DNA from 3 places in the Methylicorpusculum oleiharenae genome. Region 2 is predicted to be linked to each of the others. Evidence: riboswitches for the same ligand, from Rfam matches in the RefSeq annotation. Region 2 holds a riboswitch; each other region holds the start of a gene.
What was found. Region 2 has a riboswitch for cyclic di-GMP ahead of GO003_RS01870 (hypothetical protein). Riboswitches for the same ligand answer to the same signal wherever they lie in the genome.
Positions count from the first base shown of each region.

Region 1: it holds a riboswitch for cyclic di-GMP, as region 2 does, so the genes downstream of both, GO003_RS19315 (VPLPA-CTERM sorting domain-containing protein) here and GO003_RS01870 (hypothetical protein) in region 2, are expected to answer to the same signal.
Region 3: it holds a riboswitch for cyclic di-GMP, as region 2 does, so the genes downstream of both, GO003_RS09655 (hypothetical protein) here and GO003_RS01870 (hypothetical protein) in region 2, are expected to answer to the same signal.

Region 1 is NZ_WUTY02000001.1:4,311,577-4,319,922, reverse strand. It holds gene GO003_RS19325 (dihydrodipicolinate synthase family protein) at 1-836, shown strand, start outside; gene GO003_RS19320 (DUF2024 family protein) at 1,077-1,205, shown strand; gene GO003_RS19315 (VPLPA-CTERM sorting domain-containing protein) at 1,421-2,359, opposite strand; cyclic di-GMP riboswitch class I at 2,455-2,542, opposite strand; gene GO003_RS19310 (tetratricopeptide repeat protein) at 2,995-5,382, opposite strand; gene GO003_RS19305 (hypothetical protein) at 6,565-8,346, opposite strand, start outside.
Region 2 is NZ_WUTY02000001.1:383,908-392,253, reverse strand. It holds gene GO003_RS01875 (hypothetical protein) at 1-491, opposite strand, end outside; gene GO003_RS01870 (hypothetical protein) at 687-1,379, opposite strand; cyclic di-GMP riboswitch class I at 1,408-1,487, opposite strand; gene gspE (type II secretion system ATPase GspE) at 2,322-4,034, shown strand; gene GO003_RS01860 (type II secretion system F family protein) at 4,034-5,251, shown strand; gene gspG (type II secretion system major pseudopilin GspG) at 5,258-5,683, shown strand; gene GO003_RS01850 (GspH/FimT family pseudopilin) at 5,737-6,201, shown strand; gene GO003_RS01845 (type IV pilus modification PilV family protein) at 6,194-6,604, shown strand; gene GO003_RS01840 (PulJ/GspJ family protein) at 6,607-7,272, shown strand; gene GO003_RS01835 (type II secretion system minor pseudopilin) at 7,269-8,207, shown strand; gene GO003_RS01830 (PilN domain-containing protein) at 8,219-8,346, shown strand, end outside.
Region 3 is NZ_WUTY02000001.1:2,100,327-2,108,672, forward strand. It holds gene pgaA (poly-beta-1,6 N-acetyl-D-glucosamine export porin PgaA) at 1-485, opposite strand, end outside; gene GO003_RS09635 (hypothetical protein) at 775-942, shown strand; gene soxB (thiosulfohydrolase SoxB) at 939-2,600, shown strand; gene phoB (phosphate regulon transcriptional regulator PhoB) at 3,091-3,783, shown strand; gene phoR (phosphate regulon sensor histidine kinase PhoR) at 3,788-5,074, shown strand; cyclic di-GMP riboswitch class I at 5,510-5,598, shown strand; gene GO003_RS09655 (hypothetical protein) at 5,566-6,117, shown strand; gene GO003_RS09660 (DUF502 domain-containing protein) at 6,553-7,143, shown strand; gene GO003_RS09665 (alanine/glycine:cation symporter family protein) at 7,143-8,346, shown strand, end outside.

The sequences.
Region 1 (8,346 bases), 3.9 Mb from region 2:
TTGAATCAGCACGCGTTGCTTCAAAACTACTAGGGCAATTAATTGATCGTCTTATCCAGGATGGCTCTCATGCAATTGCTCCACTGGGCAGCACTGGCGAGAGTGCGTACCTAACCGATGAGGAATGGAATACGGTGGCGGAGGCCTCGGTAAAACAAGTCGCGAAACGAGTACCGACAGTGGTTGGGATATCCGATCTGACTACTCAAAACGCAGTGCGCCGAGCAAAGTTTGCCGAAAAAGTGGGTGCAGACGCGGTAATGGTTTTACCTATTTCTTATTGGAAACTGACGGAACGGGAAATTTTTCAGCATTACGCTACAATCAGCGAGGCTATCGGCATTCCCGTGATGCTCTATAACAACCCGGCTACCAGCGGTCTGGATTTGTCTCCCGAGTTAATCGTGCACATCATCAAGGAGATTGATAACGTGACCATGGTTAAGGAAAGTTCTGGCGATATTCAACGCATGCATCGAATCTCCCAGCTTTCCAATGAAGAAATCCCCTTCTATAACGGTAGTAATCCCTTGGCATTGGAAGCTTTTGCCGCAGGCGCTGCCGGTTGGTGCACGGCTGCGCCCAACCTGATTCCTGCCTGGCCGTTGAAGCTGTATGAGGCGAGCCTGGCGGGTGATTTAAAGCAGGCGCGCGAAGTATTTTACAAACAGCTCCCATTGCTGCAATTTATTCTTAAGGGTGGTTTACCTACGACGATCAAAGCCGGCCTGCAATTGCGCGGATTTGACGCAGGTGTTCCGCGCAAACCGTTACTCCCACTGGATTCAGCCGGTCAAGATGAATTGGCTGCATTGATCAAACAATTAAATGGCTAAAACTTACGCCAAGGACGCTGGTCCTTGGCGAATTTTTTGAGGATACCCCAGCTGTGGATTAACAAAAGAACCGCAAACCCATCGTGATAACGAAAAAATCTGTCAGGTACATGACGGATAATGCTTAGTTGTTAAGCTCTGCTAGTTACCGCTGCTATCCTCCTATACTTTAAATACTTAATTAAATAAATAGATGGAACTCACTTTTCCAAGGGCAACCCGTTTTAATAGGAAATATCGATGTCTATTTCACACGTATTTGATACTTATGCAAAAACAGCTCAGGGTAGAATTATGCGCTTTGATGTTGTGCTGGATAAAAAAATTTCAACGAATAAGGTTAGCGATCAGTTATCTCAATTTACCTAGATGGTGCAAAGTTTTACGATCAAGAATAATTGAACAGTAGCAACTCGCTTTGTATTGTCATTAAAGTGAGTTCCTGATTTAAAGCAGTAAAAGCCATCCTTGGCTTGCCGGTTTTGAGGTTCTGATTGGCCTGTGACTTAAACAGGCTTTAAGAACCGCTGAGATAATGTCCTGCGGTCCGGCAGATGAACTGCTCATTTTGGAACGGGTGTAATTTAAGCTGTTTTTTCTTTTTTACGGCCAAATGACATCAAGCCTACCAGACCACTGCCCATCAGCCAGACGGCAGCTGGGATTGGGACAGCTGAAGTGGTTATTTCCAGTTTATAGTCAGCGACGTTTGCATTCCAGCGGCCTACGCCTGCTCCACCGATGTATACAGAATACTCTTGTCCTGCAACTGCCTTGAACGTCAAGCCATTCAAGCCATCTACAGTTGCGTCGTGGATCAAATAGGTTAACCCTTGGGTGCCAAATGGATCATTGGCATCATAGGGTTTTGGTGCGGGGTTGCCACCTGAAAGACACCCTGGGCAGTTCCACGAGCCATGGTGACTGTAATCACCAGTGTTCTTATCCATGCCAGTAAACACAGTGATACCGAAGTTTTGGATATCAAAGCCTGTTCCAGTGACTACTGAGGGTTTGAGCGTTATGAACATGGTTTCTTCGGCTTTGATCAAACCGATATCGGTTTGATGCTTCCAGCCGGTAGGTCCGTTTACTGTAGGGTTGCCGTTGCCATCTATTCCTGCATCTTGCCATGCTCCTGCGCCGGTATCAATTTCTGCATCACTGATTGACGAGCCGTATCGAGTTAGAGCGTCGGCTTTGGAGATTTCCAAAGAACTGCCTGCATGATGCAATTCGGCGGCCCAGTTCAAATGAGCTTTGCCGGAGTAGTTGAATGGCAGATTGCTGGAAATACCAGTGCCGGTGCCTACCCATCCTGTTACGTTAGGATAATTGGCATTTTGAAAGCCATATACAAAACCGTCTGTACCAGATATACGATTTGGTATTCCGTTACTATCAACGCCAGTTCGTATTTCTGTGTTGTACATCGTATGCGCAGATGCGCTTGATATTGAACCGATTGTTAAGGCTGAACCTGCAATTGCCATAGATACAGCTTTTGCTAATTTAGTTGTCATCACTTTTAGAACCCTCATGGTTTATTTGCTAATAAAAGAAGTGATGTCTGCCGGCCTCATTAAAACGCAAAGCTAAGCAGACCTCCTTTTTAAAAGGAGGCGACCCGGCTATCTTGAAGTCAATTGATTCAAGACCCATAGGCTTTCCGGCCCTGTCTCGCAACAGGTGTGGCGATCTACTGATATCATCGATTAAGTCAGTATGACTTTCATAAAGGCAATTAACGAGCCAATAATTATCAAATAAGCGGATGTGGATTTTATTTTTTTGATGAGAGAATAAGCAATTGATTATATTGAAATTAAAATAACCATTTGATAGAGAAGTGACGTTTTTAAAGCCGATTTATTGATTGAGGCTTCTGAACATTTTATTTGGGAAAAGAGAAAACTCAATAATGTGTCATATGACGCAGACACATACAAAAATTGTGGGATATGACCTGAAATTTTTCGATTTCGGTTTATTGCTAAAACCAAGTTGACGGGAAGCTACTGAATAATGCAGCTTTCTTGTAACAGAATAAGCCCTGAGATTTAACGCGTGTTGTGAGGCAAACAGAGCTAACTTTAAAACCGTTGAATCTATCACTCGCATCAATGGCGGTGATAGATTCAACCCACTATATTAAGGATTATGAACCTGTTTTCAGTTTTTCAAGTTCTGTTTTTGCCTTATCTGCATCATCAAAAGCCGTGTTAAGGGAAAGTGCTTTTTCAAATGCTTGTTTAGCGTCTTCATTACGCCCTTTTTTCAGATAGATCATACCCAGATGGTAATGAAGGTCGGGAATTCTCGCCTCTTTCGCAACGGCTTTTTCTAATGCGGCCACTGCATCATCTGTCTGATCATTCAGATAACTCAACCAGCCAAAGGTATCCAAGAATGACGGGAAATCTGAGTTTTTAAAGGTTTGCGCTAACGATAATCCCCGTTTAATATTTTCTTCACCACCTTTGTTGGCCAGTAATGCGGCTAAATTATTGGTTGCCAGCTGATGCTCAGGCTTAAGTGTGAGCACTTTTTCATACGTAGCCATTGCGGCATCGGTATTTTTGGTGATTTCATTAATCGCTGCAAATTCCATTAATAGCTGAACGCTATCGGGTAAGACGCCCAATCCTTTTTGATAAACGTTAAGTGCTTTATCGGTTTGTTCCTGTCTTAAGTAAACAGAAGCCAAATCGCGATAGCCTTGTTCAAACTTAGGATAAAGTTCTACCACTTTGGAATAAAGCTTCTCACCTTCGACAAATTTGTTTTGTTTGAGATATATTTCGCCACGCATGGACAGGAAAGCACCGTTTTCGGGTTGTTTGGCTAATATCTCATCCAGCGTTTTTTCAGCTTGTTTAATGTCTTTTTGTGCCAGGTAACTGTTAACCAATCCGCTGACAGCGTCGATAGCAAAGGGTTTGATTTCCAATACTTTTTTGAATTCATCCGCTGCTTCTTTTGTTTTTCCTTGAGCTAAATTGACTTGGGCTATTTTATAATGGGCCAATTCTTTATTATCGCTAAGGTCGAGCAATGAATGGGCTGCGGCTTCAGCTTTAGGCCAGTCTTTACGTTGCCCGTATAAGTCGACCAGCATAACGACAGTCTCGACATCTTTTTCATTATTGGTTTGCGTTTTTTCCAACAGTGCTAATGCCGCGTCAGCCTGATTTTGTCTTACCATCAATCTGGCCAAGTCACGTGACGCAATCAGATTCTTGGGATTGATAGCCAGGATTTTCTCAAGAGATTCACGGGCCAAATCGATTTTTCCGTTTTGTAGATGGGTGCTTGCCAGCAATAGCAGGGCTTTTTCGGATTCCGGTTCATCACGCAATACGGTTCTTAAATCGGCCGTGGCGGCGTCAAAGCTCTTCTCGTTAAGAAAGATGCCCGCCCTCATCAAAAGCGCATTACTGTTTTTCTGATCGGCTTTGATAACTTCTTCAAGAATCCCACGGGCTTTTTCCATGTCTTTGTCACTGATTGCAATGGCGGCCAATCGAGTTTGTGCTTCAAGTCCGTGTTTACCGCCGGGATCATCAGCAACGATGGTATTCAGAACTTCTTTGATACGGTCCGGTTGATCCTGATAGATTCTGAGTAAGGCAAAACGCAGGCTAAAGTTTTTTGGGTTTTCCTTGATTAGGGCCTGCAATTTGGTTTCAGCTATGTCTTTGCTTCTTTGTGAGATCAAAAAATCGACCAAAGCTAACTTGGGGCCATCAGCTTCTGGCAGTTTAGTTATTAAATTGTTTAATACCTGTTCAGCCTCATCAATACGTTTATCGGATGCATAAAACTTGGCTAACCCATAATTCAAATTTTCATTTTCCGGAAATTGCATTGCCAAGGCTTTCATCTCGGCTTCAACCTGATCTTTTTTGCCTTGAGCAGAAAGAATATTGATTTTTACCAACGCAAGATTAATCGCATCAGGATGGACTTTTAAAGCCGATTCTACTAACTGCAATGCCTCATCAATTTTTTTCTCGTCACCCAGAATTTTCACCATTAATAAGGTTGCGTCTTGTTGGCCCGGTTCGAGTGCCAAGACTTTTTCAAAAAGCGCCTTCGCTTGGGTCGGGTCTTCTTTACGTAGGAATATCGCGCCTTTTAATGCCAGAGCATCGATATTTTCAGGAGCTTTTGCCAGGACTAAATCCGCTTTTTCTTCCGCTTTCTCTACGTTGCCGCTGATTAAAAATAATTTACCCAGTTTAACTTGAGCATCGAAACGGTCCGGTTGGCCTTCGACAACGGCGGATAATAAACCGAATACTTTTTGCCAATTTTGGCTTTTTTCTTCGACTTGAGCCAAAAGAAAATTAGCATCCATGTTTTTGGGGTTGATTTGCAGAACATTTTTTAGCTCTACACGGGCTTTCTCAAGATTGTTCTGATCGTAAAAGGACTGGGCTTTTTCAAGATACTTTTGCTCGCGCTCTTGTGAGCTGCCGCAGGCCGTCAGCAGTGCGAGCGTGATAACCAGCAGTAACCGGTGGATAAATTGTACAGCTATCATTTGGGAGGTCCCTATGTTTTATGAAAGTAGTGGTTTAAATAGTTTGTCATGCAGGCCGGAAGAGACGTTAGCCAAAATGCTGAATATCAGAATAGAAGTTATCGTGACACTTTTTTCAGGTTAGAGATAAAGTGCAGGGTTTCTGGGAATCATTAATGCCAAATATTAAAATAGCCCCAACTCTATTTGCAAATTAATCATTAACTAAACGATATCACTCTTCCAAAGCAAACTTAATGCAATAAAGGTCATGATCCATGTTCTGGAAATTCAAATGTATATCCTAGTATTCTCCAAAAGGAGAGGTTAAAGAGCGCGTGTAGGCAAGGTGAGCGCCTTCTTTCTCTGGCTTCAGAACGTTTATTTCCAAGTGATCCGTTCAATTATTTGCTGTAAACAAGGTGGCCAATGTTGCTAATCTGATAGGGTTTTATCCTAAAATCCGTTGTTAGTCTACGAAAAACCAAGATAGACTCAAAAGAAATCAGGGTGTTGTATTGATTCAGTTATTCATACTGTGAGTGACGGCCTACAGATTGACATCTCTTTGAAAATTTTTGTATTTTTTGTGAATTTTGGGGGATGAAATGATTCTTTCCAGATTTAAAAATTAAGAGATATTCTAGTTCATCAAAGTGACAGTTGATAGGTGATTTATTTCTTTCATACTGAAAATCGTTCGACTTTCTTAATGGTGCAGGATGAGCCTTGAGGATCGTTCTGAACACGTTCTGTGCGGTTTGGAGGCAGCTTTAATGCTATCGACATCCTTGCCAAACTCATCTTGCCTCCTTCTTTTGGAGCCACATTGGTAATTGCTGCCGTTTTTCGATCAGATAGGTGTATAGCATTTAATAGCCGTGATTAGTTAGTTTCGGAACATAATTACTGCAGGTGTCTGGGAAATACACCGCTATGGACCAGGCCGATTATTACATAGAGCACCAATCGCAGTAAGTGCCATTGGCGTATTGTGTGAGTCAATAATATTACCTGATTAGCAAGCTGTTTCAGCTAAATCAATAAGAGCCCGTCATGCCCGTCCGGAAACGGGCATCCAGTGCCATGTAGGGTAAGCTTCGAGCTATCCAGATGGTCTGGATTTCGGCAATCACTGCCGAAATGACGCGGTCGGCTAGGGGAAAAGAGTTAGAACCGAAACATTTTTATAATCAGGAAAAATTATGAGGCAATATCGACTATCAGTGAGTTGGCTTCCGACTTTAAGTTTCTGGCTTTTCTCAGCATGGGATTCCGAATGGTTGGGACTTGTAACAGTGCCGCTGTCGCTTCCAGTCTATAGGCAGCTTCCAATTTTTTTACCGCTTCAGGATAAGGTAATATTTGTCCTTCAGTCAGCACCTCTATCGCGTCTTCGGTATCAGCCATCGCGAGCTTGACCATTTCTCTTCCGTTTGCGGCATCCAGCTTCATGGCTTGATCCAGCAAATGATTGGAGTTTCGAATATTTTCCAGAGCATTGATGCTTCTAAGGAAGAGAGCAACTGCCACTACCTGCGATGAGCCTATCTTGACTTGGCGATCTTTACGAGAAGAGGTGAGGTGTCCGGGTGAGTTATTAAATGCCTCTGTGTTGTAATAGGCAACCGCTTCTTCTATCGTACTGACGCTGTTATTGTGAAAGAAGGGCGCTGTGTCAGCCGCTTCGACCAGAGTGGGGGTGTTAAAACGTCCTTCACCATAATTGCAAGGCGCATCTTCCTCCTGTTGCGAGCGTAAAAGGCTGCTGCAATCACCGTGAGGATCTGTCCCGAAGCCGCCGTCCATCGGTGTGTCCGGATCCAGCAGAACTGCGGCCTGATCCATCATCATTTCTATCCCGGTATCACGGGTTGGATTACCATTTGTCGTGGAACTGATTGCGCCCGCATTGGAGTGGCATCCGTTACAGTTAGCTGACTTTCCGAAAACCGGTTTTCCTGACGAGTCAACCGGATTTTCTTTAGTGTCGAATAAAACTTTTCCTCGCTGCACTATTTCTGATTTGAAGGTCATTTTGCTCAAATTTAAGTCTTCACTGCGGCCTAACGACAGCATATAAAGCTCAATTGCAGTTAATTCAGCGTCGGTAGGCAAGCGGAAATCTTTACCCGGCTGTCTGTTTAACGTTTTTGGAAAATGCTGAACCACTGCCCCGATGGTAAATTCACGCAACGAACCGTTGCCCACTGATCCATCACCTGACCAACCCAAGGCATGTTCAAATTCTTCATCTTGCGGGAATTCTCCTTTATTGGCGACCAATTCTGTCGTGATGCTGGTCGACAGTGCCAGCAAATGAGGGACACTTCGCATGACGCCGGGCTTGTCAAATCCATCGATGTTGCTCAGCACCAAGCCCATTTCCCGCATCAGTCTGGGTTTTTCCAAGTCCTTGAGAGCAGGTCTGGTCTCGGCAACAAATAAAGGATCATTTTTAGGCAGCTTGGCAATGTATTTGGGATCAATGGTATGGTTGTTATCCAGTCTATGGCAGGTAACGCAAGTGCGGCCGTTACCGTTGAAGGTTTCATTGATAAATAATCTGCGTCCTTCGGCGATTTCTGCACCGAGTACGCTGGTCAGGTTGGTTTGTTTGTGATTTGCTGCCTGTGCGGATTTGGGTAATAAAAATTCAAAAGGTATTTTTGAATAAGGTTTTGAAATGACTTCACCCACTTGAGTCAAAGTCCATAGCTTGTCTGAATAATACAAGCGTTGTAATGCACCAGGTGCTCCGCTGATGACAATCGATTGATCCGGCCTTATGCCAGCGGGTGTGATGGCCAGCATATCTATTTTAAAGTTTTGCAGTTCATCTTTTTTTAATTGAGTAATCAGCTCGGCAGAGTTGTCTTTGTGGTTCAGTTCCCCAATCCGGTAATAGCCGTCAGCCGGTTCGGGTTTTACTGTCTGTTGATCGCCTTCTTTGTTATCCACTAGCCATAAGTCATAGCGTTTGTT
Region 2 (8,346 bases):
ACAACGTCTACACGGCTGTCAGAAACCATCATGTTATTGACGCTGTTGTAAACCACGTCAGCATGATAAAGGCTCACACCTGTTCCATTCAAATTGCCATTGCCTACTTGATCGACTACCACTTTTTGCCCGCGACCGGCAACAAAAGCGTCTAATTCGGCGTCAAGTTCGAATGTGCTTCCGCCTGAGACGACTTCAACGGAGTTGTCTTTAGACGCATTATTGGTGGTGTAACCATTGGCAAAAATGCTTACATCGGCAGTCAGGCTGGAGCAACCTTGTGCGTGAATTCTAGCTTCTGCGACTTGCATTACACCTTCATAAAGAGCGTAAGCCGCTCTTTCAGCAGCACTCAAATCTGTGGTGGCAACGATGGGTGACTGAGGTCCGTTGCTGTAAATGTCATTAATTAATGGTGGGTTGGCTGCGTTTGCCATTGATGAAATTCCGATCATTACGGCTGACGCTACGATTGTTAATTTTGTGTTCATAAAAAACTCCTTAACTCTTATAAGAGAATAATAGGGTGTCATGTTGACCAATTGAGTCAGCGGGGACATGACAGCCCCGCTGACCAAGAGAGCATATTGCTCAATTCTTTGTTGATAACAGTTTTAAAGGTTTTTTCTGGCCTGACTTATCATCTTGGAAATAAGTAGCGGGCTGGTTTGACTCAATCGTGCTTATCAGGCCGTTTTTTTACGCCAGGTCGATAATAAACCTATGAGTGCTGAGCCCATTAACCACACCGTGCCTGGCAGAGGAACTTGAGAAGGTGGATCAATTGGTCCAGTTGATCCGGACCGTTTTACGCCTTCTACTTTCATGATGAAAGGTCCTTCATCTCCAAATTGAGCGCCTTCGCCCCTGTCAAATGCCCAGTATCCTGATCCGCCATCGTAAGACCATTCGGTTAGAGACGCCTCTGGAGTGGCTGAGAGATAAACCCAATACCAGCTGTTCTTCTGAAATACTGCTGGAGTGTTAGTATCTTGTTCGGGCGCACTAAATACAGCAAACTTGGCAGTTGTGTTGAACGAGCTGGGATTAATCATGCTGATTAATGAACTGCCGGGTGCTGAAGGAGCATCTGTTTGATTGGCTGAATCCGAATAGACTTCTAGTGTAATCCCTGCTGTGGGGCCGAATAATGTTCCGGAACGAAGCAATAAAGTTATATCGCTTACATCACAGCCAAAGGGACAAGCTGATTCGGTTACGCGAAATGCACTTGCCATCCAGCCCGGAGGGACGCCTTGACTGCCAAATTCTTCTAAATTGGTATTGTTATATAAAACATTTGCCGAGGCTGATCCGGCTAAAAGGCCTAAGGCGACAATAGAGCTAAATTTTTTAAATGGTATTTTCGTTTCGAACATAATAAATTACCCCTAAGTGAAATAATTTAAGTGCAACCCGACTGTCTGCTTGTCTGCAGATTCTTGGCTTTCCGTCCCCGGCTCACGGCGGGTTAGGCTTTTACTTAAAGGAACTAAAAAATATCCTTGTTGTCTCGATCTGTGTCTTAAGTAACTGAGTTAAATACTCTCAAACCTCTTGAAATCAAGACATGATCCTGTGTCTGGTAAACTCAGTTTTCGCGCTTGTTTTTAACTCAAAAAATAGTGATCTCAATGCAGTGGTTACCACTTTTCGAATTACAGATAAACATTTCTCCCTTCTTTTTGACTGATGTTAGCGATGTCTGTATTGATAACTGAGCTGAAAAATTGTTAGTAATTTTTCATTTCATTCAAAAGAGATAAATCCGACTTTTTATCGATCTATAAGTCATGTCTGAATAGAAATGATGCACTAACGTTCTACCCCCTGCGTATTATTCAGCCCCCTCTTTCGTTTAAAGTTTCCTTGAAATCCCCTCAAATTTCCATAAAACCAATATCAAAATAAGCTCAAATAACATCGATGATTTCTTGCGAGATGTTTAATATTATGATGTGCGGGGCGGTGACGAGCTTTTTGTTCGGAAAGAAAGGGTAAGCAGCAAGAATGAATGGCAACTGATTGGTTTTTGGATGCTTAGATGTTACGTAAATAATCTTTGCAATCTAAATTCATTGGTATTGTTCGGCTATGAAAGAAAAATCGATGTCTATCCCAAGAAAACACTGCAGGTTCCTGTCTGCATTTTTTGCGAATGAGAAGTTCGACCTATCAGGATTGATTGCCGGTTTATTCTCCAATTGCCGAGCGTTGTAATTTCATTGCCAAATTCCGAAATGACTTTCACACTAACCAATAACGGATTTAATATTTTCTATCGTTTATAATTTGCCAAATTCACAGTTCTGGTAGTCAACATGGATTATTCAACCGCAAAGCTAGCTCCGGAATATCACAGTTTTTTAAGTCACTTGCAGTACCTGGAAAAATTGACCGATGCCGAGTTAAAAAAAGTGGATCGGGTCATGCAGTCTACGGTCGTGGAAACCTTACCGCATTTGCTGATCAAGTTGGGCATTTGTTCCGAATTCGATATTGCTGAGGCGTTTATTGCGACACACCCGATGGAAAAAGTCCGCGGGGAAGACTATCCGCTTGAAACGCCTTTGCCCGATAATGTGTCGCTTCGGTTTCTCAAGCAATACCATGTCATCGGTTTAAGCAAGGACGATGAGCAGATTCAGGTCGCCGTTATGGATCCTGAAAATCATTTTGTGCTTGATGCTTTGCAACTGGCGACTGGAAAAAATATTGCTGCCAAAATCGGGCTGATGTCTGAGATTGATGCTGCATTGGAAATGCAATACGGTGAAGGAAAGTCCCAGATGGACAAACTCGTCTCGAATCTTGAGTCGGATGAGATAGGAGAGGAAGATCTTGAGCATTTGAAGGACATGGCCAGCGAGGCGCCGGTTATTAAAATGGTCAATCTGATCATGCAACGGGCGATTGAAAACCGGGCGTCTGATATTCATATCGAACCATTCGAACAACGCCTGAAAGTACGCTTGCGTATTGACGGTGTTCTGCAAAATATCGATGCGCCACCTGTTACCTCAACCGCTGCCGTGTTATCCAGAATTAAAATCATGGCCAAGTTGAATATCGCCGAACGACGCTTGCCTCAGGACGGGCGTATTAAACTGCAAATGCTGGGTAAAGAACTGGACCTGCGTGTTTCGACGATTCCGACTTTATACGGCGAGAGTGTCGTTATCCGCTTATTGGACAAGGAAGCGACTGTTCTTGATTTTACTGCCCTTGGCTTTGTGGGTAAGCATTATCAAAAGTTTCTGGACGTATTGGCCCAGCCGCATGGCATTATCCTGATTACCGGCCCTACCGGCAGCGGTAAATCGACGACCTTGTATACGGCGCTCAAACAACTCAATACAGCAGAACGTAAAATCATCACGGTCGAAGATCCGGTTGAGTATCAATTGGAAGGCATAAATCAGATTCAAGCCAAACCTCAAATTGGGCTTAATTTCGCCACAGCCCTTCGATCCATTGTGCGGCAAGACCCGGATGTCATTATGATCGGTGAAATGCGTGATATCGAAACCGCCAGAATAGCCGTTCAATCGGCGTTGACCGGGCATTTGGTGTTATCGACGCTGCATACCAACGATGCGGCCGGCGGCGTTACGCGGTTGCTCGATATGGGGATGGAAGAATATTTGCTTAGCTCGACGGTTAACGGCATTTTGGCTCAGCGCCTGGTCAGAAAATTATGCCCTCACTGCAAGGAAAGTTATACCGTTGAGCCCAGTGTGGCTGAAGAATTGAAGTTGCGAAAATTTCAACCGGAAGGTGAATTGAAATTTTATAAAGCCGTCGGGTGTAATGCCTGCAATGGCCTGGGGTACCGCGGGCGAATGGCGATAATTGAGTTTCTGGTCATGAGCGATGCGTTGCGCAGATTAATCATGACCCATGCGGAGGCCGGTGAGATTCATCGGCTTGCCATCGAAGAAGGTATGCATACCATGTATGATGATGGTTTGGTGAAGGCCTTGCAAGGCTCGACCACGCTGGAAGAAGTTTTGCGCGTCACCACTGAATCCTGATGGCGTTATTCGCATTTAAAGTCGTTAACAGTAGCGGCGAATTGGAAGAAGGATTGCGCGAAGCGCTTGATGAATCAGCCTTGATAGCTGAGTTACAAGCCGAAGGCCTCATGCCGATAAAAGTCTCACCTTCTAGGGGCAGGACTTTTCTAGGCATACATTTGGGAGTAAAGCAACTTCGTTTGTCACAAAAGGAAATTTTGCTGGTTACCGGCGAATTGGCAACCTTGTTGGATTCAGGGCTTCCTCTCGATAAATCACTGTCGGTTTTGATCGAGTTGACCGTAGAAAATGAGAAATTGACCAAGCTACTGACTCGCGTACTGGATAAAGTTAAAGGCGGGTCAACCCTAGCCGATGCCTTGCAGAGTCAGGCGGGTGTTTTTTCGAAATTCTACATTAACATGATCCGGGCGGGTGAGGCGGGGGGCAGTCTTGGCAGTGTATTGGTGCGCTTGTCGGAATATCTTGAGCGTTCACGAGAACTTAAGGATACCGTCAGTACTGCTTTGATTTATCCGGTCATATTAATGATCATGTCCTTTGCATCCCTGTTTGTCATGTTGACCTTTGTGGTGCCTCAATTTACCGAAATGTTTGAAAGTGCGGGGCAGGCTTTGCCGGTACCTACCCAGATTGTTGTGGGATTGGCCAATTGGCTGCAAAGCTATTGGTGGCTATTGATGCTCGTTATATTGACTACCTATGTCTTCATGAGCTATCAATTGTCAGATCCTGTTTCACGTAAGGCCTGGGATGCGCGTTTTCTTAAAATGCCGTTAGCCGGTAATATCATCCTCAACATGGAAACGGCCAATATTACCCGCACCCTGGGAACGCTTCTTGGAAATGGTGTGTCTATTATCAGCGCCTTGACGATCGTACGCGAAACGGTATCCAACCTGACGCTGGTAGATGCAGTAAAAGATGCCGAAGAGCAGCTTAAACAGGGGCGCCATATGTCCGATGCTTTACTTGATAAGGCGGTTCTACCTAAAATGGCGATGCAAATGATTCGTATGGGAGAGGAAACCGGACGGCTGGAAGAAATGCTGCTTCGTGTTGCCACCATTTACGATAAACAGCTTAAAGTATCGATACAGCGCATGCTGGCATTGTTGGAACCGGTATTGATCATCACTTTGGGATTAATGATCGCAGGCATTATTGTGTCGATCTTGTTAGCTATTTTGAGTGTTAATGATTTGGCTTTTTAGGAAAAAATGATGAAACAACCGAAAAAGAACAATGGTTTTACTTTGCTCGAATTACTCGTTGTGTTAGGTATTATCGCTATGTTGGCCGGAATTGTCGGTCCGCAGGTCATGAAGCATATGGGCGCTTCAAAAACCAAAGCCGCCAAAGTCCAGATAGAGGGGCTTGCATCTTCGCTTGATATGTACAAACTGGATGTCGGTCGCTATCCGTCAACTGAACAGGGATTAAATGCATTGATAGAGAAACCGTCCGATGTGGAGCGCTGGAATGGTCCCTACCTGCGTAAATCAAAAGTTCCGGTCGATCCCTGGCAACAGCCTTATCAATATAAATTCCCTGGCGAACACGGCAATTTCGATTTGTTCTCGTTGGGAGCGGATCAAAAAGATGGTGGGGAAGGCGAAGATCAGGATGTTGTCAGCTGGTTATAGCAAAAAATAACGTTTTTGCCCTGTCACTAATGAAACCTTCAGGTTATTAAATTGTGCCGCCGAAAATCAGAGCGACCCGGGTAAACCGGGGTTTTACGTTAATCGAATTATCGGTGGTGCTATTTGTTATGGCGCTCGCTTTTGGCGCTATTGGCATCTCGCTCTCGTCCGGTAATGATGCAACCACGATAAAAAGTGCAGCAAGAGACATGATTTCGGCCTTGCGTTATGCCAGAGGTCAGGCCTTGATGCTGGGAGACGAGACTACGGTGACCATCGACTTTGCCGAAAACACCTATCAGATCAGTACGCGGGATAAAATTTATCATATTCCAAAAAAAATCCATGTGACATTAGTGACAGCGCAAAGTGAATTTAGCGGTGATGGCCAAGCCAATATTCGCTTTTTTGGCGATGGTTCATCGACCGGCGGCAGGGTCACGCTGGAGTTGGATCAGTGGGTCTGGCGCATCAATATTAATTGGTTGACAGGCTTGATCGATCTCGCCGATGCATAATCAGCGGGGTTTTTCTTTAATGGAAATTCTGGTGGCCTTCGCTATTATGGCGTTGGCTTTAGGTGTTTTACTCAGAATTTTTTCCGGTGGCGTCAACACGGCGATCGTTGCCGATGATTACACAACAGCGGTTCAATTGGCCGAGTCCCTGATGGCCAGAATCGGTGTGGAAACGCCGATGCAACCCGGTCAGATGTCAGGTATCGAATTTGATCGATATGTCTGGCAAGTCAACGTGAGCCTGGCCGATGTTCAGTTAGAAGCAACCGAAGACAATACGAATGTGCCCCTGCTTTTAAGAATCGATGTCAGCGTCAGTTGGGGCGAAGAAAATGCTGAGCCGCGGGTGTTTGAATTAAATACCTTGCGGCTGGTTCGAAGCGAACAGCCAGCCGGAACCTAGTCATGTTCCGTGCTTGCCGGCAAAAAGGTTTCACTCTGATCGAAATCATGATGTCCATGACGCTTTTGAGCATCATGATGGTATTGTTGTTCGGCGCTCTCAGAATCAGCGCTCAAAGCTGGGAGGCAGGGGAAGGCAAAGTGGCCCAGGTTAACGAAACAGCCATGGTCTATCAGTTTTTTCGCAGGCATTTAGCCGTTGTGCAGCCGTTGTGGCAAGATTTTTCAGAGGACGAAGAAAGGGTTTTTTCATTTAGAGGTAAAGCGGATAGCGTTCAATTTGTCTCGCCATTGCCTGCAAGTGCGGCTCGACCCGGATTGCAGGTGTTCACTGTATTTTTACAACAGGAAAATGGTAATAACGCTCTTAAAGTTGCGATAAAGCCGTTTTTTCCCAGTTCGGACGATGAGGCATGGCAAGACGAGGATGTGGTAATCCTTACGCATGTCAGGTTATTCCAGATCAGTTATTTCGAAGCGGATCCTCTCTCTGAATCCGGAGGATGGCAGCAAGAGTGGGTCGATAGAGAAACATTGCCAAGCTTGATTAAAATCAGAATTGCGCGTGATAACGAGTTGTATTGGCCGGATATCATCATACCGGTCAAATTGAGTGCCGCCGATAGTAATCCCGGATTCTCGGCAGATTCTGAAGGGGACATCAAGTGACGCGGCAAAAGGGCGTTGCATTGGTGTTAGTGCTCTGGATAGTGACTCTCTTGACTATCATGGCGGGAAGTTTCGCCCTCAGCATGCGCAGGGAATCAGCTATAATGTTCGGACTGAAGAGCGTTGCGCAAGCGCAAGCCTATGCTGAAGCTGGAATCGCGATGGCCCAAATGATGATGCTCCAAAATGATCCCTTGAAGCGTTGGCAAGCGGATGGGCAAATCTATGAATTCAGATTTGATCACGCGCTAATACGGGTGCAAATGCTGGCCGAGAGTGGTAAGGTTGACCTCAATCAGGCGGACTTGACCCTATTGCAAAGACTGTTGAGTCAGGCGCCCATAGAGCCAGAAAAACAAACGAGGATTGCCGATGCTATTGTCGATTGGCGGGATAAGGATGATACGGCGCGTGAAGCCGGTGCGGAGAAAAGTGAATATAAGAAGGCGGGATTAAAGTACGTGCCGCGCAACGAAGCCTTTCAATCGCTGGAAGAGCTGCAAATGGTTTTAGGCATGGATTCCGGATTATACGACTGGCTCGAACCGTTTATAACCATACACTCCGGAAAATCCGGCGTCGATTTGCAAAAAGCGTCGGCAGAATTGAAATTGATATTGCAAGATGAAGATGAACAAAGCTTCAAAACCGGAATGAAAAATGCGCCGTCCGCATCCGTGCCTGTTACTCAGGTTGATGAGCTGCCGGGGGATGATTTGGACATGCCTGAAACGGGTGACGAGCAGGATAACAGCAGTAATACAGACGTGTTTACGATCATTTCGGAAGCAATGGTCGATGAAGAAATCACGGCAACTGTTCATGCTTTGGTTAAACGAGTGGATGAGGGAGGCGCGCCTTTTTCTATCATTCAATGGCGGCCCAAATATTCCAAAGCTCGCAGTTTATTCGCAGTCGAAATGGAAAATTATTAAAGACATTACACATGCTGAATCTTGATGCAAACATCGATCTGGATGTAAAAAAGTTTTTTCGCTGGTGGGGCGGAGAGCTGTTACAAATATTGCCTGATAATCTCAAACAGATTCTGGATCAACAGCAGGGACACCTTGT
Region 3 (8,346 bases), 1.7 Mb from region 2:
GAGGGTTCAATGTGTTGCGTGTAAGCCGCTGTCAGTTCAGTAAAATAGGCAATAGCGCGTTCGTATTCGCCGCTATCCAGAATAACAAGTCCAATCCCCAGTTTGGGTTCGAAACGGGCGGGCGATTTTTCAAGTGCCAATCGATACAGACTTTCCGATTGAATAAAATCACCGGTATTTCTGGCGGCTTTGGCAATGGCTTCAAGGACGTAGACAGGAGCCTGCTTTAAGTTCAGTTGTCGGCTTTGCTTGATAACAGCTTCGCTTTGGTCCGTCCAGGACAGGATTTGAATATAATCGTAAAGATAGCGAAGTGTTTCAGGGTGTTGGGTTTTGAGTTGATTCAATTGCCCTAATGCCCACTGAGTGTTACCGGACCGTGCTGCAGTAAGTGCGTCTTGATAGCGTTGCTCTTCGTCACTTGGCTGTCCAATAGCAATTGCCGAAGGCAAGCAGAAAACAGCCAAGAACAGGTAAGGTTTCATGAGGAATGTGGTTGCGAAGTAATAATGGACGGGAAACCTAGCTTTTGTTAGAGCTATTCAAGCAAAGCCGGAACAAGTTATTGTTGAAAAATATTATATTGAGGCCTTTCAGCACGGAACTTAACAGTTTTAAGAAGCTGAATTAACTCGGGTTTAATCCCCTGTTCTACACCAACCAAGGCAGGAAAATTTACAAATTGCAAAAATTCATACAATAGTTTGAATCTAATCACAATTGTAGACTAGTTTTTGTGATAGCAAATAAATACTAAAAAATGCCGAAATACAGATGAATACACGATTAGAAATGATCTCTATTGAGGAAATAGAGCTAGTTATTAAGCCTCGTTATAGCTTAATGCTTGTCTTGATATATCAGGCTGTCAAAGCGATTGAAAAGACGTATTTGATTAACAAAAAAATCCATTATCAAGGCATTGATATTTTTACCTCATGAATCGCAGAGATTTTATCCAAACGCTCGCTACGGCCGTGATGGTTTCGGGCTGTGCGGGACGGCAACTGTTGCAGTCTTCCAAAATGGATGGATTTTATAAACAACCGTCTTTTGGTAAATGTTCCTTACTTCACATCACCGATTGTCACGCGCAGTTGATGCCGGTTTATTACCGTGAGCCGGATGTCAATTTGGGTCTGGGGGACGATATGGGTAAACCGCCTCATCTGGCAGGGCAAGCCTTGCTGGATCATTATGGTTTTAAGCCGAATTCAATAGAGGCCCATGCTTTTACGCACCTTGATTTTGTCGAAGCTGCACGTGTTTATGGGAAAGTCGGGGGGTTTGCTCATCTGGCTGCGCTGGTTAAAAAAATAACAGCAGAGCGCGGCGCTGAAAATACGCTGTTATTAGACGGAGGCGACAGTTGGCAGGGTTCGGCAACGGCTCTTTGGACACAGGGCCAGGACATGGTTGCTGCGGCCAATTTATTGGGTGTCGACATTATGACAGGGCATTGGGAGTTTACTTATGGCTCCGTCCAGGTCATGGAGAATTTAAAATCATTCAACGGGGAATTTGTTGCTCAGAATATCGCGTTGACCGATGAGGCTCAGTTTGAGCGGGATTCAGAAATTGCCGGCGTTTTTAAGCCTTATATCATTAAACAACTGGGCCATGCCCGCATTGCGGTTATCGGTCAGGCTTTTCCTTACACGGCGATAGCCAATCCCAAGCGCTTTGTGCCTGATTGGCAGTTTGGGATTGAAGAAAAGAATCTGCAGGTTACTATCGATGAAATCAAGCGGCTTAAAGCGGCCGATGTGATTGTGTTGCTGTCTCATAACGGTTTGGATGTGGATGTGAAGTTGGCCTCCCAGGTTTCCGGGCTGGATTTTGTTTTGGGGGGACATACGCACGATGCCTTGCCAAAACCGTTTTTAGTCAAAAATCGGGGGGGCCAAACCTGGGTCACTAATGCGGGCAGTCATGGCAAGTTTCTAGCGGTGCTGGATTTGGATATTGTTAATGGCCGGCTACGCGATTTTCGTTACCGTTTATTGCCGGTTTTTGCCAATTTGCTCCCGTCTGATCCGGACATGCAAGTTTTAATCAATTCGATCAGGGCGCCCTATCTGACCAAGCTGCAAACACCTGTGGCGGTGGCAGACCGGCTGCTGTTCAGGCGGGATAATTTTCACGGCTCTTTCGATCAACTGATATTGGATGCATTGATGACGGTCCATGACGCTGAAATCGCTTTTTCTCCGGGCTTTCGCTGGGGCCATACTTTGCTGCCTGGAGATCAAATTACCTTTGAAGATATCATGAACCATACCGCCATCACCTATCCTGAAACCTTTGTAAGAAGGCTTAAGGGGTATGAAATAAAAAGCATTCTGGAGGATGTGGCGGATAATTTGTTTAATAAGGATCCTTATTACCGGCAGGGCGGCGATATGGTCCGGGTTGGCGGAATGACGTTTCGAAGCAATCCGTATGCCGATATTGGCGGGCGGATTTCCGGGCTTGCCTTGACCGGCAGTGCGTTGCTGCAAGCGGATAAAACCTACAAAGTAGCCGGATGGGCCGGCGTGGGCGAGCCGTTATCAGGTGAGCCGGTATGGGATGCTGTCGTTAAGTATTTAAAAAGGTGATAGTGGATTTAGGCCATCATGAAGCTATTGCCGGCCAATCTTAAATCGGCAAATAGCGATGCAGATTGATGATGGATATTATGGCGCCCAGCATGTCCGATTATTTAAGGGAGATGACATAAAGCGCTTTCTGAATTGGTTTGTAGCGCTGGATGTGGGTGACGCTGTATAAATTCATTTTCTTTTGGCAGGACCTGTGTGCAAGGATGCATAAAACTTTGTTTTGGTCTTTATCTGCTCGGCTTTAGTTTTTCTTAATTGCCGCTCCTCTCGGCGATGATTACTTCCGTGCCCGTTCGTTATCTAGTCAAGCAAAGTAAATACTGATTTTTTTAAGCTCCTTTAGTCGATGAAATTACCTTTTGAGCTATCACTCTGCAAGGAACTGGGCAGATAGTTTTTAGTGAAGTGAGTGTGGTAATGAGCCTTGTCATAAAAATGTAATACACTAACTGTTAAAATCAAGCATTAAAGTGAAAGTTGTGTATTTATGACTAGAATATCGGTTCTTGTTGTTGAAGATGAAGATGCTATCAGGGATATGTTGGTCATGGTATTGGAGCAGGCTGGATTTAATGCAACAGGAATCTGTGATGCCGAGCAGGCCAACAAATCATTAAGTGATCATCAACCTGATCTGATCGTGCTGGATTGGATGTTGCCCGGTATATCCGGGGTCGAATGGGCCCGGCGCTTAAAAAAAGATCAGTTTTGCCGGGAGATCCCCATTATTTTGCTGACTGCCCGGGGCGAGGAAGAGGATAAGGTACGAGGATTGGAAATAGGTGCTGATGATTACATGACCAAACCCTTTTCGCCTAAAGAATTGGTCGCCAGGATTCGCGCAGTGCTTAGAAGAGCCGGTAAAATTCAGGATTTAGCCCAGATTACCTTGGGCGATATTATTTTGGATACCGAACAACATCGCCTTACTCTGGGCGATAAGCAATTGGAAGTCAGTCCAACTGAATTTCGTCTCATGCAATTTTTTATGACTCATCCGGATAAAGTCTATAGCCGGACGCAATTGCTTGATCAAGTCTGGGGAAGAAGCGTTTATATCGAAGAGCGAACGGTGGATGTCCACATCCGGAGATTAAGAAAGATATTGGCAGAATACGGTCGTGAGGATTTAGTCCAGACAGTTCGTGGTTTTGGTTACCGGTTTTCATTAATAGACTGACTTTATGACGCTATGGCATAAAGAAGTTCTGATGCTAATCACCTTGTTGGTGCTTATAGGGATTTTAGGCGTTTTTACAGGGCACTTCATTCTTCTTTATCTAATCGCTATCAGCCTTCTGCTTTTGCGCCAGTATGTTCAGATTTATCGTTTTGAAAAATGGATCAAATTTGGTGGAGCAGAAAAATATTCGGATATCAACGGGATTTGGGCGGGTATCTATTATCATGTTTACAAGCTCAGAAAAAGTCAAAAAAAGCGTAAAAAAAAGCTGACCAAAATGATTGATCAGTTTCGTAAATCGACTGAAGCCTTGCCCGATGCGGCCGTCGTGTTAGGCTGCCATGATGAAATTGAATGGGCAAATAAATCAGCCATGAAAGTGCTTGGTTTACAAAGAGCCGATAAAGGACAGCGAATAATTAATTTATTCCGTCATCCTGATTTTCTCAGTTACTTGCAGCTGGGGAATTTTGATAATGCCATCATCATTCCCTCGCCCATAGACAGCGGTATCATTCTATCGGTTAGAGTTGTCGCCTATGGTGCCGGGTTGCGGCTATTGCTGGCTCAGGATGTTACGCAATTAAAAAAGATGGAAAGTATGCGCAAGGATTTTGTCGCAAACGTATCACACGAACTGAGAACTCCGCTGACGGTGCTTAAAGGCTATCTGGAGACATTAAAGGACATGGATGATCAGGATTCTCCATTGCTCACCAATTCGTTGCGCCAGATGCAAAGCCAAACAGAAAGAATGGAGCATTTGGTTGATGATTTACTGCTGTTGACTCGACTGGAAACGCAAAGAAAAAAAACAGTATGTGTTGATGTATGCGGGCTCTTGACAGCCATTTGCAATGAGGATGGGAATCTTAAAAGCGCGTCAGAAAGAATACAGTTGTTATTAGAGACACCGAAAGGGCTTATTGGTGTTCAAGAAGACTTACGAAGCGCATTCAGTAATCTCCTCATCAATGCATTGAAATATTCACCCGAAGAATCATTGGTAAGCGTTCGCTGGTATATGGACGGCGATGGGGTCAGACTTGATGTGACCGATCATGGCGAGGGCGTTGCTCCGTTTGAGATTCCAAGGATTACTGAGCGTTTTTATCGTGTTGATGTTAAGAGAAAGCGAAAATTAAGCGGCACCGGTTTGGGTCTGGCGATCGTAAAACATGTGTTGCTCAATCACAATGCACGGCTTGAAATAGTCAGTGAACTGGGTAAAGGCAGTTGTTTTAGCTGCATCTTTCCCGAAAGCATTATCTGTTATGAGCAGGAGTGATTTTAAAAAGTTAAATTGTTTACAGTATTTATGCGTAGCACTTAAGTACAATTTTAATAAGTTGTTTTTAAGGTAATAATGTAGCTGTAAATATAAATTAACTTAAATCCCCTCATATTTTAATCAAAATAATAAAAGTAGCTTATCAGGCTAATGTTAAAAAGTTTGTAATTGATCAAGATTTAAACGTTTGACTTTGTCTTAATAGTTGCAATAAAAACATAAGTTTACGCCTTTGATTGGTGGATTAGTTCGGTCAATTTTGAACAATTGAGTAATTTTTTTATGTTCAATCGCTTGGTATTTTATTAAGGTGTATTTAATACAAGCAAGGGATAATGCCAAATGTGAAGGATCATATTTGGATTATAGGTCATACATTTTTTAACTCAAGTGTATGACCCAATTTTAAACAAAGGGATTCTTTAGTAATCGTATAAGTCAGGCTAAACCTATCGTGAGGTAGGGACGGAAAGCCAAGAGTCTGAATAATGTTTTTCTGTTCAGACAGTCTGGTTGCACTTTTCAAAATGGGTGTAATTATGTTTCTTAAAAAATCTCTTAGTGTTTTATTTTTAATGGTGGTGACCAGTTTAGCTTCGGCGAATTCGGTGCCAACAAATTGGTTTGCTACAGATAATAGCAGTTTACTGTTTTCAAGCTCCTCAACCTCAGTCCAATTAGGCATTTTTGATGGCGTTACCGATAACTTAGTGACTACGGTAACACTTGCTCCTTATGTTCCTGCAACCCTGGATTGGGATAGTTCTTTGTTAAGTGGAGTTGCTAGTAATTTTAAAGTTGCTTCTTATTTTAACAACGTTTGGAATGCTCCTAGTTTGGTTTTGACACCATTTGGTTTAATTGACACATACGTTTTGAATTTTGGTGGTTTCGGTCCAAATTCACAATTTGTGTTAGCGCATGATATTCAGCCAGTACCATTACCTTCTGCTGTTTGGATGTTCGGCGCTGGTTTAGTAGGTCTATTATCAAGTGTTGGACGCAAAAAACGCATTTCAGCTAACGTTGTGACAGCGTAATAGTTGTATTCAGTTTAGAGGGGGGCGCTTGCGCCCCTTTTTTTTGTTTAATTTTTAGTTTTACGATTGATTTGCTGATTTTTATTTCTCAATCCAGATCGAACTCGCACGCTATTTTATCGGCTTCAAACTCACCGAAATACCCCGCATAAATATCCGCTTGTACTTGCCTCAAAAAACGCTATAGCTTATCCTCGCCTAACCAGATTTGAGTGCTGAGTTTAATGGGCGTGCTCCAAATTCAGTGCTTACTGAAAACCCGAAAATTTAAATACGTAATATGTATAGCTGAACGCCCTGTGTGTAAACTTTAGTTTGTTCCTAATCGAATGGCTTTATCATGGGTAACCATTCCGATATTTCGAGTCAGTCAATATTATGTCAACAATTAGCTATATTGACTTTTTTAACGTCTAATTTAATGAGAAAAGTCATATGAATGTTTCTTTAAAGAAAATATTTAATAATTTTCTAATAGGTATTTTTGCCGTTATCCCCATCGTTATTGTGCTGCAGATTGTCATTTTTGTGAAAGACAGGGTGGCTGATCTTTTCGGGCTGGTCTACGGTTATGCCGATAGTTATCTGTATACATCCGTGGTTTTTGCTGTCAGTTTTTTATTGTTGGTGCTAATTGGCCATAAAATAGTCAAAGAAGGTAAGTTTTGGGCTATTGCCGCTTTTGATTTCATCATTGACAGGATTCCGCTTTTAAACAGCATCTATCGCGTCACTAAAAAAGTGATCAATATGTTTTCTTCTCATGATAGAAAAGATGCGCGGGAGGTGGTGTATGTGGAATACCCAAAAGAAGGACTGTGGGTGCCTTCCTATGTGACCAACAAATTTGAAGATAGGTATATTTTGTTTATTCCTACCTCACCCAATCCCACCTCCGGTTTTACCGTTATCGTTAATAAGTCAAAAGTGATTAAATCAGAGATGAATGTAGAGCAGGCTACCAGTTTTATAGTCAGTGTCGGGGTTGATTATGACAAGATATCTGAAGTGAATAATTTATCCTGATGAATGTCTTTCATGATTGGCTTAATCAACTCAGTGTTTTTGTTTGGGGGCCTGCTACGATGGCTCTTTTGCTGGGTATGGGTGTTTACCTGACATTGGGGCTTAAAGCCTTTACCTGGCTGAACACCCCGCATGCGTTCGTTTCGCTTTGGAGAGGAAGAAAATCCGAGCAGGAAGGTGATATCACGCCTTATCAAGCCCTCATGACGGCTTTATCCGCCACCATAGGCACAGGAAACATCGCGGGTGTTGCAACCGCTATCTACATGGGTGGTCCTGGTGCAGTTTTCTGGATGTGGATGACCGCTTTGTTTGGAATGTCTACCAAGTATGCAGAGTCGTTGCTGGCCGTTAAGTATAGAGAGACCGATCATTTGGGCAAGCATGTAGGCGGTCCTATGTACTACATCAAGAATGGATTGGGAAAACGATGGTATTGGTTAGCTCCGTTATTTGCGACATTCGGTACTTTGGCTTCGTTTGGAATAGGGAATATGGTTCAGGCAAATTCAGTTGCCGGTGCGCTGTCACTTCAGTTTCACCTCTCAAATGAAGTAACAGCGGTGATGCTGACCATTCTGACCGCATTTGTGATTTTGGGAGGAATTACCCGGATTGCCGAAGTGGCCGAAAAATTAGTTCCTTTCATGGCGATTGGCTATGTTTCAGGTTCACTCCTGGTTATCGGCATCAATATTGAGTCCGTGCCAGCCGCATTTATGACGATAATACACAGCGCATTTAATCCAATGGCTGCGACAGGCGGCTTTGCCGGTGTGGGCGTATGGGCGGCAGTACGATATGGCGTAGCAAGAGGCATTTTTTCCAATGAAGCAGGGCTTGGAAGTGCGCCTATTGCCCATGCAGCAGCCAAAACGCATAACCCTGTGCAGCAAGGGACAATTGCAATGCTGGGTACTTTTATAGATACGTTGGTTATCTGTACGATGACCGCATTGGTAATTGTCATTACTGATTCATGGGATAGCGGTGAGAATGGCGCGGCCTTAACGGCACTAGCTTTCAACAGTGCATTGCCGGGCTGGGGTGGCTATATTGTTGCTTTTGGAATCGTCATTTTTGCGTTTACAACTCTTGTAGGCTGGAGTTATTACGGCGAACGATGCGCCGAATTTTTGTTTGGGATCAAGGTAATTCTGCCGTTTCGTATTCTGTGGATTTGTGCCGTTCCCTTGGGTGCGA